2 regions of the Vibrio sp. M260121 genome follow, and region 2 is predicted to be linked to the other one. Evidence: riboswitches for the same ligand, from Rfam matches in the RefSeq annotation. Region 2 holds a riboswitch; the other holds the start of a gene.
The links. Region 2 has a riboswitch for thiamine pyrophosphate ahead of thiD (bifunctional hydroxymethylpyrimidine kinase/phosphomethylpyrimidine kinase). Riboswitches for the same ligand answer to the same signal wherever they lie in the genome.
Positions count from the first base shown of each region.

Region 1: another riboswitch for thiamine pyrophosphate. It lies ahead of thiC (phosphomethylpyrimidine synthase ThiC); the one in region 2 lies ahead of thiD (bifunctional hydroxymethylpyrimidine kinase/phosphomethylpyrimidine kinase).

Region 1 covers NZ_JATABF010000050.1:32,130-36,561, forward strand. Annotated here, with positions in the region: gene thiC (phosphomethylpyrimidine synthase ThiC) at 1-1,932, opposite strand, end outside; TPP riboswitch at 2,098-2,196, opposite strand; gene crcB (fluoride efflux transporter CrcB) at 2,258-2,641, opposite strand; gene QTO06_RS21830 (multicopper oxidase family protein) at 2,764-4,146, opposite strand.
Region 2 covers NZ_JATABF010000034.1:3,249-7,680, forward strand. Annotated here, with positions in the region: gene QTO06_RS17255 (TldD/PmbA family protein) at 1-86, opposite strand, end outside; gene QTO06_RS17260 (TldD/PmbA family protein) at 86-1,471, opposite strand; TPP riboswitch at 1,828-1,938, shown strand; gene thiD (bifunctional hydroxymethylpyrimidine kinase/phosphomethylpyrimidine kinase) at 2,043-2,930, shown strand; gene QTO06_RS17270 (ABC transporter ATP-binding protein) at 2,920-3,675, shown strand; gene QTO06_RS17275 (ABC transporter permease) at 3,668-4,432, shown strand, end outside.

The sequences.
Region 1 (4,432 bases), on a different contig from region 2:
TACCTCGGCATGTGCTGCTGGGTGGTATAATTCAGAACCTGTATCTCTAAATTCTTGCGATTTCTGACGCATCCCCTCAAGAGGATCATCCAGCATTTTGATGGAGATAGCTTGGTCCGCAGCAACTTGCTCAGTATCTTTCGCGTATTCTCGTACCTCTTGCGAAATCTTCATCGAGCAGAACTTTGGTCCGCACATCGAACAGAAGTGAGCAACTTTTCCAGACTCTTGAGGCAAGGTTTCATCATGGAAAGCGCGTGCGGTATCTGGGTCGAGCGACAAGTTAAATTGGTCTTCCCAACGGAACTCGAAGCGAGCTTTAGAAAGCGCGTTATCACGAACTTGTGCACCAGGGTGTCCCTTCGCTAAATCAGCGGCGTGCGCAGCAAGCTTGTAAGTGATCATGCCTACTTTCACGTCTTCTTTGTTTGGTAAACCGAGGTGCTCTTTCGGAGTTACGTAGCAAAGCATTGCACAGCCATACCAACCAATCATGGCAGCGCCGATGCCTGACGTAATATGATCGTAACCAGGAGCGACGTCTGTCGTCAGCGGACCAAGGGTGTAGAAAGGAGCCTCATGACAGTGCTCTAACTGCTCTTCCATGTTCTCTTTGATCATATGCATTGGAACATGACCAGGGCCTTCGATAATAACCTGTACGTCGTATTCCCACGCTATCTTGGTTAACTCACCAAGGGTGCGAAGCTCTGCAAATTGCGCTTCATCGTTAGCATCGGCAACCGAGCCAGGACGCAGACCATCACCGAGAGAAAGTGCCACATCATACTTAGCACAGATTTCGCAGATCTCTCGGAAGTGGGTATATAAGAAGCTTTCTTGGTGATGCGCTAAACACCATTTCGCGATGATAGAACCACCACGAGAGACGATGCCAGTAACGCGTTTTGCTGTCATCGGTACATAGCGCAGTAGTAAACCGGCATGGATGGTGAAGTAATCAACGCCCTGCTCTGCTTGCTCGATCAGAGTATCGCGCATCACTTCCCAGTTAAGGTTTTCCGCCACACCATTCACTTTCTCAAGCGCTTGATACATTGGTACGGTACCGATCGGAACTGGACTGTTACGTAGAATCCACTCGCGAGTTTCGTGAATATTACGTCCAGTAGAGAGATCCATAACGGTATCTCCACCCCAGCGCGTTGCCCATACTAACTTCTCTACTTCTTCTTCAATCGAAGAAGTGACCGATGAGTTACCGATGTTGGCGTTCACTTTGACCAAAAAGTTACGTCCAATGATCATTGGTTCGGATTCTGGGTGGTTGATATTGGAAGGGATAATCGCGCGACCTTCGGCGACTTCTTTACGCACAAACTCGGCGGTAATGTCTTTTGGAAGATTCGCTCCGAAGCTTTGACCCGGATGCTGTTGATTCAGCACTTCATCACGGTATTGAGCGCGCCCCATATTTTCACGTAGGGCGATGTATTCCATTTCTGGGGTGATAATACCCTTGCGAGCGTAGTGCAATTGAGTCACGCACTGCCCAACTTTAGCACGTCGAATACGTGGTAGATTGCCGTAACGAAGATCGTCTAGCGTTTCATCTTCTAAGCGTTCTTTGGTGTATACCGAACTTACTTCATCAAGTAGCTCAGTATCGGCACGCTCTTCAATCCACCTTTCTCTCAGCTTAGGTAAGCCGTTGTAGAGGTCTATGGCGTGTTCTGGGTCTGTATATACACCCGAGGTATCGTAAACGCGTACTGGCTCATTAGGCTCGAAAATAGGCGCTTCTTTTGTGCCTCCAATAAGGCTATCAGCGAGTGATATTTCACGCATTGGCACACGAATATCAGGACGTGAACCCTCTACGTAGACTTTGCTTGAATTTGGGTACGGTTGTACCGAGAGTGTATCAATGAACTGTTTTGCTTCCAGTCTCGCTTGCTTGCGACTCGACATAGCATTTTTCCTTGCTTTGTTATGCTTAGATAAAAAGTATTGGGATAAAAATGCTTGGCGGATAGATGCGACAAGAGGAATCGAATTAAGGACAGATTGAGCGAGTGCTCTTCGTCTATAACAACATTCGACTATTTGATAGGTCAACCAGATAGAACTCTGGTGTAGATATCTTCTCTTGTTCCCTTCGCAGATTCTAATCTGATCAGGTTCAACGGATCCCGAATTAACGGTCTCAGCCTTATGGCACTCCGACAAGTGAAATCAGTATATAAAAACGGCTTGGTTAAACCAAGCCGACCTGATTAAGATTTGAGTGTTTTTGCTAGCTACGCATCAATAATTGGAAACCAATCCACGCAGCCGAAATGCTTAACACGACATTCAGCAATACATTCAATCCCATCTTAAAGAAGGCACCCTGCTGCATAAGCAACACGTTATCCATCGAGAAGGTAGAGAATGTAGTTAATGCGCCCAAAAAGCCAAGCCCGATAATTTGACGCCATGGGTCAGTGACCATTAACTCAGTTTCAAACGCAGCAATTAGTAGACCCATAATAAATGAGCCAACAACGTTAACCGTTAATGTACCGTATGGAAAACCACGACCAAGTAGCATCACACAAAGTTCAGAAATTAAGTAACGAGAACATGCACCAAATGCCCCACCCAATGCAATAAAACCCAAAACGGATAGTTGCCCCATAATTCCCCCAGAAAAGTTAATGGCGACATTGTAATCAAATTTACGGCAATAGTGATTATACAATCTTAGAATTCAGCAAAGTATACGCTTAAAACTTATCAAGATTTAAAAAGTTACAGGAGTCACTTTACTTCAATATAACCCATCAACCCCGTCTTCATGTGTTCGATCACATGACAATGGTACATCCAACGCCCTGGGTTATCTGCAACAAATGCCGCTTTCGCACTGCCATTTTTTCCAAGTAAGACCGTATCGGTATGAAACGGCTCATCGAGTTTTTTGCCATCTAATTCAAGAACGGTAAATGTATGTCCATGAAGATGAATAGGATGATGATATTGGGTGACGTTCTTAAGGTTGAAGATATAGGTTTTTCCCACCTCCAATGTTGAAAGCGGCGCAGGAATATTATCTTTACTCATTCCCTCCCAAGCTCGTTTATTCATTAGCCAAAACTTAGGTATCGCTTTGCCCGATTTATCGGCAGGAGTGACTGCCCCCTCCCATTCAAACACATAATCAATTTGCTCAGCATTTTCCAAATCAAGATCAGGCACAGGGTTAAGAGGCAATAAAGGCAGTTTCTGATTGGTCGGCAGGTCAGACTCAACAACTTCGAACTCACACAAAGGGAATGGGAAGCGCCCTTTCATTTGACGCACATAAACACGTTCTCCTGCCCTTGGAGCAATCAATCCGACATCTAACCTCATTCCCGGACCAATTTTGTGTTGAGTGAGCTTATAAGGCGTTTTAACAGGATTCCCATCAATAGCAATAACCCAAGCCTCTGCTCCTTCTATAGCGATCGGGTAAGTAATGGTGTTATCGACATTAGCAATTCTTAATCGTGTGGTAGCATTCTGCTTCAACGCATAAACAGGTTCATGAACACCATTAACACTACCCCACTCTCCTGGCGTTCCCATGCGTGCACTCAAGCGCGGCACCATTAGATTCTTCCACTGACCTTGTTTGTCTAAATGCCAATGCTTGAGAACGACTTCATGCTCTTCATTAAACTGAACAGGCTCAGCCTCTTCAACGATAATTAGACCAACTAACCCCATACCAAGCTGCTTAACGCTATTCATATGTGGGTGATACCAAAACGTACCCGCATCTGGCGGTGTAAATTCATAAACGAATGTTTCACCCGGCATGATTGGCGGCTGGCTCAAGAAAGGGACACCATCCATTTCAATAGGGATTCGCAAGCCATGCCAGTGGATTGTAGTTGGCTCTGAAAGCTTGTTGGTAAATCGGATAATAACTTTCTCGCCTTGGCGACAACGAATCGTAGGAGCTGGAATCGATCCATTAAACGCGAGTACATCCGTATTAAACCCTGGTACTAATTCAGCAATAGAAGGCTCTGCAGTGATGTCGTATATATGCTGACCTTGTTTGTTAGTACTCTTAGATAGAGAACATGCAGGCAGAAAGGTAAGCGCAGAGATCGCTAAGGAAGATTGAAGAAAGCGTCGACGAGATATATCCATGTATTTAGTCACTCATTATTCCAATTGATGTGAGTGTAACTAAATATTAATAATGATTCTCACTTATCTTTTAAAGATGTGCACTTATGATGCTTAGGGTCAGAGATTGTAAGTGAAGATCCATATATTGTGGGCACTAAAAAGGTAGTAAGCACCTACATACATATAGTAAGTAAAAGAGATCGGTTTAAGAAGGAAGGAGCTTAATGGTAAATAAGGCTAGAGCAAGTAGGAAATTGAAGGCTCTAAAAACGACGAAAGCCTTGCTATTTCTAGCAAGGCTTTC
Region 2 (4,432 bases):
ACAATGACGTCCGCTTCTGCGCCTTGGCGTTTTGCTTCTGATAGGACGTAATCAACCGCATTAAGAAGTTGTTGTTCTTGGCTCATTAGTTACCGCCTCCTACCAGAATGTTATCTACTTTCAGCGTTGGCTGACCGACTGTTGTTGGCACTGAACCACTCACGGAACCACACATGCCCGGCGCAAGCGCCATGTCTTTGCCGACCATGCTGATTTCTTTCAACACTTTTGGACCCGTGCTGATCAGCGTTGCTGTTTTCAGAGGTTTGGTGATTTTGCCATTTTCAATAAGGTAAGCTTCACGAACAGCAAAGTTAAACTCACCCGTACCTGGTTGAACCGAGCCACCGCCCATCTTCTTCGCATAGATACCACGTTCGATGCCTGCCAGCATGTCATCAAGTGAATGCTCGCCTTCTTCGATAAAGGTGTTACGCATGCGTGAGGTTGGTGCGAACTTATAGTTTTGGCGACGACCAGACCCCGTAGACTCATAACCTGTCTTCATGCCACCCATTTTATCAACCATAAAGCTGGTTAGCTTACCGTCTTTGATCAATTGAGTGCGCTGAGTCTTCATGCCTTCGTCATCAACGTGAATCGAGCCCCATTCGTTGGTCATGGTGCCATCATCTACTGCATTCACCGCGGTGTGAGCAACCATTTCGCCCATCTTGTCGTGGAATACGGACGCCTTCTTCGCAACTGAAGTGGTTTCTAGCAAGTGGCCACAAGCTTCGTGGAAGATTACGCCACCAAAGCCGTTACCAATTACCACTGGCATTTCACCCGATGGACAAGCATCTGCGCCAAGTTTTACCAACGCTTGTTGCGCGATAGTTTGACCTAGCTCTTTCGCATCAAGCTGTTCACTGAACTCCCAACCAGCAAGAGCGCCAGGACCTTCCATACCAGAAGACTGCTCATTACCTTTTTGAGCGACAGTATTACCAGCAACTCGTATGTAGTGACGGGTATCGTCAACGTGTAGACCTTCTGAGTTGAAGATAGACACTTGTTGTTCACGCTGAAGCACACTGCCAATGAACTGGCTGATATGTTCACTCTCAGCACGAGCGGCTTGGTCAACTTGCAATAGGAAAGCGATTTTAGAATCTAGGTTAGCGTCTTTGCCAAGTGGCATACGACAACCATGTTGAATTGGGTAGCGGTTCAGATTGAGAGAACCTGCTGACGCGATTTGCTCACGCTTATCTTTTGCAGCAAGCAGTGAGGTTACGCGTTTAAGTTCGGTTTCATCTGTGCTGTTGGTGTAACCGTAAAGCACTTTATGACCGAAGAAGAGACGAATACCGATACCAAAATCGATACCCGAGTTAACCTTGTCCACCTCACCAGAAGCGATCTGGACAGTGTTGGTTTGATGGTGTTCAACGAATAGCTCAGCGAAATCAGCCCCTAAAAAGAGGGCATGATCGATCACCGCTTTCGCTGTTACAGAATTAAGCATGAAATCTCCTTGCTCGTTGATCGTCCTAGCCTTCCCCACCTTTGAGTTAGACTCTGTTTATAACAGTCATAACCTAAATTAGATGACTCAAAAGCATATTGGCAACGCGTTAAATATTAACACTTTTTTAACCTTGTTTTATGCTAATCCTTGCTAAGTCAAAGAACGATTCGTTACGTATTATGTCGACATCTCACTATTAGATAGTGTCTTGAACTGCCAGTTTCAATGCAGCACGTTATTTACGCTAAATTCTGGTCTCTCGTTACTGCTCTCAAGTCTCATATTTAATCGATTGCCCCCTCTTGGCCGGAAAAAACACGTGCACCGTAACTGAGTGAACTGCTATTATCTTGACGAAATAGTCGGGGGGCCCATGCAGTGAATGCGTCGGCTGAGATCGAAATTCGAGACCCGTTGAACCTGATTCAGTTAGCACTGACGTAGGGAACTATCATCACTTTGCCACTAGCCTGCTTCAAGTCTGTATCGACGCAGCTAGCCTCAACGGATCCATACACCGATCTTCAATGGCTAAGTCAGTTCCTTTACGTCTGTAATAGGAGCGACCATGGCGCAGCAGTCAAGCCAAGAAAAACCATCAACACAGCCACAAGCAGCAACTTCAACAGACACACCGATTGTGTTGACGATTGCAGGTTCTGATAGTGGCGGCGGCGCAGGCATTCAAGCCGACATCAAAGCAATGTCCGCAACCGGCAGTTTTGCTTGCTCGGTAATCACGGCGATTACTTCGCAAAATACCCAAGGCGTTTCTGCGATTTTCCCCATTCCTCTCGACCATGTAGAGAGCCAACTCGATGCGGTATTTACCGACCTCAACATCGTTGCAGTCAAAGTAGGCATGCTGGCAGATTCCAACATCATCAAAGTTGTTGCCAACAAAATTAAACAATACCAGCCAAAACACCTCGTGATTGACCCTGTAATGGTGGCCACCAGCGGTGATCTATTACTGGAACAGTCGGCAATCAGCACTTTAAAAGAAGAATTGATTCCGCTTGCAGACATCATTACCCCTAACCTACCCGAAGGCGCAGCATTGACGGGTAAGGCAGTGCCTCAATCAGAATCTGAAATGAACGATATGATTGCTGACTTGCGCGCATTAGGGGCAAAAGCGGTGCTGTTAAAAGGCGGTCATCTGGAAAAGGACGAAAACAGCAACGATCTACTGATCATGCCAGACAGCTCTGAACTGATTAGCGCTAAACGCTTTCCAACCAAAAACACCCATGGCACAGGCTGCACACTGTCTTCTGCTATCGCGTCTTACCTTGGTCAAGGCAACAACCTGCACAAAGCGGTGCACCTTGGTAAGCAGTACATCAGCCAAGCTATCGCACACGCTGACGAATTGGATGTCGGTAAAGGTCATGGTCCTGTGAACCATTTTTTTGCAGGTCCTAATTTTGGGAAAAGTAAAGATGTGCGCTAATGCACTCGGCATTCAGCTTACCGAAGCAAGTCTGCAATACAAAGACAGCCAAACACCAACATTAGCAGGGTTGAGTATGACCATCCCTGCCAATCGATGGACTGTGTTACTTGGTCGCAGTGGTTGCGGAAAAACGACAATCCTTCGTTATCTAGCCGGGTTGTTAGACGACAAAGTCGAATGGCATGGTGAATTAACTACCACGGATGGTATCGCCCTACACGAACGTATCGCCTACATGGCACAACAAGACTTGTTGTTGCCGTGGTTAAATGTGTTAGACAACGTCTGCCTCAGTTCTCGATTTTCTCAAGACCAATCACCAGAGCAAAATAAACAACGCGCACTGACTTTACTACACCAAGTAGGACTCGCCGATTACGCTGATGCTAAGCCTGCTCAGCTCTCTGGGGGCATGAGACAGCGCGTTGCCCTTGCTCGCACTCTGATGCAAGACAAGCCTCTGGTTCTGATGGATGAGCCTTTCTCTGCGTTGGACGCGGTTACTCGCCATAAGTTGCAAACCTTGTCTGCCGAATTACTGAAAGATAAGACGGTTGTTCTGATTACCCACGACCCACAAGAAGCGGTGCGATTAGCTCACCAACTCTATGTACTGCAAGGTACACCTGCGCAAGCTCAGCACTTGGTTGTTCCAGACTCCAAGCCGCCACGAGTTCTCGATGGAGAATGCGCGGCGCTACAACAAGCGATTTTGGATCAACTGGAGAAAGACTATGAGTGATATGACTCAGTACAACTCCGTTTCGGCACGTATTGGTAAAAAAGAACGCGTGACACATCCGGCTCTGCGCTTGGTCATCAGCACTGCGGTGATCTTGGGATTGTGGCAGTTGGTCGTGGTGATATTCGATATGCCAAGCTTCATCTTACCTTCACCAATTGAAGTGCTGGATAGATTGGTCACTCGTTACGATGTCCTGCTCAAACATACTTGGGTTACTGCGCAAGAGATCTTACTTGGTTTGGCGCTTGGGTTATCGATGGGTTTGCTGTTCGCATTGCAAATGCTGATGTTCGAGCCGCTGAAGCGTTGGTTACTGCCAATTCTGATTGCTAGCCAAGCGATCCCTGTGTTCGCCATCGCGCCAGTGCTCATGCTTTGGTTGGGTTACGGCATTGCTTCAAAAGTTGTTATGGCGGCAATCATTATCTTTTTCCCCGTCACGACATGTTGCTACGACGGCTTGCGCAATACACCAACAGGTTACCTCGACCTTGCCAAGACCATGGGTGCGTCTAAATGGCAGTTACTTCGTCATATTCAATTGCCAGCCGCCCTACCAACTTTAGCTTCAGGTATTCGTGTTGCCGTCGTTATTGCGCCAATTGGAGCAGTGGTCGGTGAGTGGGTAGGTTCAAGTGAAGGCTTGGGTTATCTGATGCTCCAAGCTAATGCTCGCATGATCATTGATGAGATGTTTGCGGCGCTGTTTATCCTCGCCGTGCTGTCTATCTCACTCTACTTCATCACCGATAAA